Methylomagnum ishizawai: one gene and its partner. The protein of the gene in region 1 interacts with the protein of each later gene in a pairwise test. Links are inferred from orthologs where the notes say so. Each region holds a gene or a part of one and is shown in the gene's direction. Other genes may lie near its edges.

Region 1 (3,565 bases):
GGATGTGGTCTGTCCCGGCTTCGCGGTCGATTGCCTCGAAACCCTGGAGGAAATCGCCATCGCCAACAAAGAGGTGTTCATGGCGGCGGGCGGGGAAAGTTATCGGATGATCCCGGCGCTGAACGACGGGCCGGAACATGCCAAGTTGCTGGCCGATATCGTGGTGGATGCGCTGTAGCCCGTGTAGGGCGGGTGGGTTGCGATCCGTCCCGCCATCCCCAAGCCCACCGCTCGCGCCATGTAGAATATCCGTCATCTCCCCCAGCCCGCCCCGGACGGATTCCCCACCGCGATGCCCACCCCCTCACGCCCTCCAGGCCGGGGTCGTCCCAGACGCCCCGTGCGACCCGCCCGCCGCCGCCCGTCGGGCGGTTTCCGCCGCCTCCTCGTCCTGGCCGCGCCCTTCCTCATCGCCGGTTTCATGGCCTATATCGCCTATCTCGACTACACGGTGCGCGAGCAATTCGAGGGCAAGCGCTGGGCCTTGCCCGCGCGGGTCTACGCCGACCCCGCCGAGTTGTACGCGGGGGCGCATTGGGACGCGGCCCAATTGCTCTGGCTGCTGGATGAACTGAAATACCGCGAAGATGCCGGACTGTCCTCGCAAGGCGCGTATTACCGCACCCGCGACGGCATCGTCCTCAAGACCCGTGAATTCAAGTTCTGGGACAAGGCCGAGCCTTCGCGGGAGGTCCGGGTACGCTTCGCCGGGGGAGGAGTGGCGGAATTGGTGGAAACGGGCCGCGGCCAGTCCCTGCCCTTGCTGCGGATGGAGCCGATCCAGATCGGCAGCTTCTATCCGGCCCTCAAGGAAGACCGGGTGCTCATCAAGCTCAGGCAAGCCCCCGATTTGTTGCTGAAAGCCCTGTTCTCAACCGAGGACCGCGAGTTCTACCAGCATCATGGCGTGTCGGCGCGGGGCATTCTCAGGGCCATCGTCGCCGATATCCGGGCGGGCGCGCTCGTCCAGGGCGGCAGTACCCTGACCCAGCAGTTGGTGAAGAATTTCTTCCTCACCTCCGAACGCACCTGGTGGCGCAAGCTCAACGAAATCTTCATGGCCTTGATCCTGGAGGCGCGTTATTCCAAGGAGGAAATCCTCGAAGCCTATCTCAACGAAATCTACCTGGGCCAGGACGGGGCCCGCGCCATCCATGGCTTCGGGCTGGCCAGCCGCTATTACTTCAGCCGCTCGCTGGACGAATTGGAGTTGCACCATGTGGCTTTGCTGGTGGCGCTGGTGCGCGGCCCTTCGGTCTACGATCCTTTCAAATCCCCCGACAAGGCCCACAAGCGCCGCGATCTGGTGTTGGACGAGATGGTGGAGCAGGGCTATATCAACGCCAAGCAGGCCGTGACCGCCCAGGCCCGGCCCTTGGACGTGATCCAGAATCCGCACCAGGCCATCAGCCGCTATCCGGCCTTCCTGGACTTGGTGCGCCGCCAATTGCAGCGGGAATACCGGCCCGAAGACCTCACTTCGGAAGGCTTGCGCATCTTCACCACCCTGGATGTGAACGTGCAGCGCCATCTGGAGCAAGCCGCCACCACCATCCTCAAGCAACTGGACGCCCGGACCCGTTCCACCCAATTGGAAACCGCCGCCATCGTCACCCGCCGCGCCAATGGCGAGATCGTGGCCCTGATGGGGGACCGCGATCCGGGCGCGGCGGGTTTCAACCGGGCCTTGGACGCCGAGCGGCAGATCGGTTCCTTGTACAAGCCGGTGGTGTATCTGACCGCCCTGGCCAGTCCCCGCAAATACACCCTGGCCACGCCCTTGCAGGACAGCGCCGTCCGGGTCAAAAGCCCCGGCAGTCCGGTCTGGCTGCCCAAGAACTACGATAACCGCGAGCATGGCGCGGTGCCCTTGTACCGGGCTTTGGCGCATTCCTATAACCTCGCCACCATCCGCCTGGGGATGAGCCTCGGGGTCGGTAACACGGTGAAGACCCTGCGTAAATTGGGGGTGGACAAGCCGGTCGACCAGGTGCCGGCCTTGTTGCTGGGCACCTTGGCGCTGACGCCGTTCGAGGTGGCGGGGATGTACCAGACCTTGGCGAGCGAAGGGTTCATCACCCCGCTGCGGGCCATCCAGGCGGTGGTGGCCCAGGACGGCAAGACCCTGCGCCGCTACGGCCTGAGCGTGAAGCAATCGCTGGATGCCACCTCGGTCTATCTGGTCGATACCGCTTTGCGGTCGGTGTTGCGCGAGGGCACGGGGCGGCCGGCCTATGCCTATCTGCCGTCCACGCTGGAGGCGGCGGGCAAGACCGGCACCACCAACGAATTGCGCGATAGCTGGTTCGCCGGGTTCACCGGGGATTATCTGGGCGTGGTCTGGGTGGGGCGGGACGACAACCAACCGGCGCAGCTGACCGGGGCGCAGGGGGCTTTGAAGGTGTGGGCCGCGACCCTCGGGGCCGTCAGCCACGAACCCCTGGCCTTGGACCCGCCGGACAATCTGGAATGGGCCTGGATCGACCGGGAGACCGGGGGCCGTACCGACGAGGGCTGTCCGGGGGCTTCGCGCTTTCCCTTCGTGGCCGGCTCGGTGCCGGCGCGGTGGTCGGCCTGCGGCGGCGGCGGGATGCCGGAGGCGGCGGGCGGGGAAGCCGGGATCAAGGATTTGTTTTAGGGCGTTCGCGGGGGCGGGTTATCCGCGCCTGCCGCGCTGTCCCGCGAGGGAAAGGTCGGTGTTGTTGCCGTCCAGTTTATCCAACAAGGCGGTGGCTTCGGCTTTTTGGCGGTCGTTGCCGTGGGTGGCGACTTCCATGAGGATTTCCCTGGCCGAATCCTCGTCCTCCATATCGGCGTAGGCTTTCGCCAAATCCAGTTTGGTCTCGAATTGATCCATGTCGGTCAATCCGGCGAACAAATCTTCTTCCTGTTCCTGGACTTCGGGTTCGAGGTCGGTCGGGGCGGGGGCTTGGAATTCTTCGATCTCGTCGATGGTGGGCGCGGGTTCCAACAGGTCCAGGTCGAAATCGAAGCGGCCCAGCGGGGCGCGCTCCGCCGCCGGACCGGCCTCGGAGGTTGTTTCCGCCGGTTCCTGGCCGATCTGGCCGGTGAGTTCGCGCAGGATGTCGTCGATGGTTTTGTCGGCGGACCCGTGATCCGCCAGCAGGGATTCTTCCGGTTCGGGGGCGGGTTCCAGATCGAGGCTGAAGGGGATCAGGTTCTCCAGTTCCCCCACCGGCCCGGTGTCCCGGTGCGGGGTGGCCTGGGGTTCGGTGTCCGCCGCCTTCAGGAAATCGAGGTCGAATTCCAGGGCGTCGAACAGGGCTTGTTCCGGCTCCTTGGCGGCGGGCGCGGGGGTTTTCGCTTCGGCGGCGCGGGCGGGGGCGGGCGTCGCCGCGGTGTCGTCGGCGTCCAGCCCGTCCAGGGAGAGGAAGCCAAGTTCGGCGTCGTCCCCGGCCTCCGACCCGCCTTCCATGAATTCGATTTCGAAGCGCCGCAAATCGTCGATCAATTCGTCGGACAGGTCGAGGGAACCGAGCGGGCTGGATTTGGGAACCGAGGATTTGGCGGGCTCGGCCCCTCCTGTGCGGGGGGCCGCCGGGGC
Region 2 (3,131 bases), 2.7 Mb from region 1 along the record:
CATTCCCTGGAAGACCGGATCGTGAAGCGCTTCATGCGCGACGAGTCGCGCAGTGGCGGCTCCACGCCCATGCCGTGGCCCGCGCCGGACGAACGCGCCCCGAAATTGGCCCGGATCGGCAAGGCCGTCCTGCCGAGCGCCGAAGAAACCGCCGCGAACCCCAGGGCGCGCAGCGCGGTACTCCGGATCGCCGAGCGGCTTCCGGCATGAGGACCCTATTGGTGCTGGTCGCCGTAGCCGTGGCCTCCGCCCTGGGCGTGGTGTACACGAAATACCGCTCGCGCATGTTGTTCGCCGAGGTCCAGCGGTTGGAGCAAGCCCTCGACGCCTACGACGAGGAATGGGGCCAATTGCAGTTGGAGCAAAACACCTTCGCCGAACACAGCCGCATCGAAAAAATGGCCCGCGCCCGCCTGGGCATGGTGCTGCCCGCCCGTGAATCGACCCTTTACATCAACCCTTAGACGAGTCGCGCCGACATGCGAATCATCCAACCGAACGTGGTGAAAGAAGACGATTACAGCGGTCGCTGGCGCTTCCTGCTCATGCTGATCCTGTGCGCCATGACCGTCTTGATCGGGCGGGCGGTCTTCCTGCAAGTGCTGGACCGGCAGTTCCTCAAACAGCAAGGGGATTTGCGCCATGTCGGCATCCTGCCCGTGCCCGCCCACCGGGGCCGTATCATCGACCGCAACGGCGAATTGCTGGCGGTCAGCACCCCGGTGAAATCGATCTGGATCAACCCCAAGGAATTCCTCAAGACCGAAGTCACCCATGAACAACTGAAGGCCCTGGCCGATCTGGTGGGCATGTCGGTCAAGGAGATCAAGCAGCGCATCGGCCAGGACGACCACCGCGGTTTCGTCTATATCAAGCGGCGCATGAACCCGGAACTGGTCGATCAAGCCATGGCGCTGGGCATCCCCGGCATCTACGACGAACGCGAATACCGCCGCTACTACCCGACCGGCGAAGTGACCGCCCACCTGCTGGGTTTCACCGATATCGAGGACAAGGGCCAGGAAGGCATGGAACTCGGCTTCGACGCCTCGTTGCGCGGCACCGATGGCGCGAAGCGCATCATCCGCGATGGCAAGCGCCGCATCATCGAAGACCTGGAAAACATCCGCCTGCCGGTGCCGGGGAAGGATTTGACCCTGAGCATCGACGAGCGCCTGCAATATCTAGCCTACCGCGAACTGAAAAAAGCGGTCATGCAGCACCGCGCCCGTTCGGGCTCCTTGGTCTTGCTGGACAGCCAGACCGGCGAAGTCCTGGCCATGGTCAACCAGCCCTCCTACAACCCCAACAGCCGGGGCAAGCTCAAGGGCAATCCCTCCCGCAACCGGGCCATCACCGATTTGTACGAGCCGGGCTCCACCATGAAGCCCTTCGCCGTGGCCTGCGCCCTGGAACTCGGCCTGACCCATCCCAACACCGTCTATAGCACGGCGGGCGGCCAGATGCGGGTCGGCCACAACATCGTCAAGGATGTCCACAGCTATGGCAGCCTGGATGTGACCGGCATCCTGCAAAAATCCAGCAACGTGGGCGTCACCAAGATCGCCCTCAGCGTGCCGCCCAAGAAATTCTGGGCCTTCTACAACAATCTCGGCTTCGGCCAGCCTTTGGACAGCGGCTTTCCCGGCGAGGCCCATGGCCGTTTGTCCGACTACCAGGGTTGGAACGCCTTCGAGCAGGCCACCCTGTCCTTCGGCTATGGCGTGTCCACTTCCACCGCGCAACTGGCCCGCGCCTATAGCTCCCTGGCCAACGACGGCGTGATCCCCATGGTCAGCCTGCTCAAGCGCGACACCCCGCCGGAAGCCCACCGCATCATGTCGGCCAAGACCGCCACCACGGTCCGCACCATGCTGGAAAGCGTGGTCTCCACCGGCGGCACCGCGCAAAAAGCCGCCATCCCCGGCTTCCGGGTCTCGGGCAAGACCGGCACCGTGAAGAAATCCGGTGCCCACGGCTACACCGAATCCTTATACATGTCGCTGTTCACGGGACTGGCCCCGGCCAGCAAGCCGCGTTTGGTGATGGTGGTGATGATCGACGAACCCTCGGCGGGCGAATACTACGGCGGTGCCGTGGCCGCGCCGGTGTTCTCCAGCGTCATGGAAGGCGCATTGCGCTTGTTGAACATCGCCCCGGACGAACCCACCCCCTTGATGGCAGGCCGACAGGACGAACCCGCATGAGCCTGGCCGATGCCCACCCTTTCGACTTACCAAGATTGCTGGCCGGTTTCACCGAAACCACCCCGCCCGCCATCGCGGTCGGCGGCTTGGTCCACGATAGCCGGCACATCCAGGCGGGCGATGGGTTCATCGCGCTGCGCGGCCAGCGCGTCCATGGCCTAGCCCACGCCGGGCAGGCGATCCAGAACGGCTGCGCGGCCATCCTCTACGAACCCCAGGGCGGCGGCACGGAGTTGGCGGGCGCCATCGCTTCGGTTCCCTGTGTCCCGGTGGCGGACCTGGCCGGGAAAATCGGCCCCATCGCCGACCGCTTCTTCGGCGAACCCTCCCGCGGCTTCGACGCCCTGATCGGCATCACCGGCACCAACGGCAAAACCTCGTGCAGCCATTTCCTGGCCCAGGCGCTGGACAATAGCAGCGCCGTACTGGGCACCTTGGGCTGGGGCCGGCCCGGCGCACTGCAACCCACCACCCACACCACTCCCGACGCCATCGAAGTCCACCGCATCCTTGGCGAACTGCTCGGATTGGGCTTCCGCTCGGTGGCGATGGAAGCCTCGTCCCACGGCCTGGAACAAGGCCGGCTCAACGGCGTCCGGTTCAAGGGGGCGCTCTATACCAATTTCACCCGCGACCATCTCGATTATCACGGCAGCATGGAGGCTTACCTGGAAGCCAAACTGCGGCTGCTGGCTTGGCCCGGACTCGAATTCGTGGTGTTTAATGCCGACGACGCCAGCGCCGAGACCATCCTGGCCCGTAAACCCAGCGCCGTGCGGGCCATCGGCTTCGGCAAAACGGGCCGCGAGCGGCAATCCAGCCTGCCCTTCTTAGAAATCCGGGAAGTCCGCCACGAAACGGGCGGCGTATCCTTCGTGGCGCATTACGCGGGCGCAAGCGCACGGGTCCGCGCCCCGGTGTTCG

Evidence for each region. The genes of interacting proteins can lie anywhere in the genome.
Region 2: the proteins of mrcB (region 1) and K5658_RS03245 interact in binary tests that used the Escherichia coli proteins (3 or more experiments, as listed by UniProt). The link is inferred for Methylomagnum ishizawai from one-to-one orthologs.

Annotation. Positions count from the first base shown.
Region 1 is NZ_AP019783.1:3,455,126-3,458,690, reverse strand. What follows is about bases 1-2,989. They hold mrcB (penicillin-binding protein 1B), read left to right. Parts: upstream 1-340; coding sequence 341-2,638; downstream 2,639-2,989. Other genes in these bases: K5658_RS23995 (motility hub landmark protein FimV), read right to left, coding at 2,657-2,989; hemH (ferrochelatase), read left to right, coding at 1-178. Outside these bases: more of K5658_RS23995, read right to left, coding at 2,990-3,565. UniProt on the Escherichia coli protein: Cell wall formation. Synthesis of cross-linked peptidoglycan from the lipid intermediates.
Region 2 is NZ_AP019783.1:732,939-736,069, reverse strand. Bases 1-2,843 are described here. They hold K5658_RS03245 (peptidoglycan D,D-transpeptidase FtsI family protein), read left to right. Parts: upstream 1-479; coding sequence 480-2,207; downstream 2,208-2,843. Other genes in these bases: K5658_RS03240 (UDP-N-acetylmuramoyl-L-alanyl-D-glutamate--2,6-diaminopimelate ligase), read left to right, coding at 2,204-2,843; ftsL (cell division protein FtsL), read left to right, coding at 207-464; rsmH (16S rRNA (cytosine(1402)-N(4))-methyltransferase RsmH), read left to right, coding at 1-210. In the rest of the region: more of K5658_RS03240, read left to right, coding at 2,844-3,131. UniProt on the Escherichia coli protein: Essential cell division protein that catalyzes cross-linking of the peptidoglycan cell wall at the division septum. Required for localization of FtsN.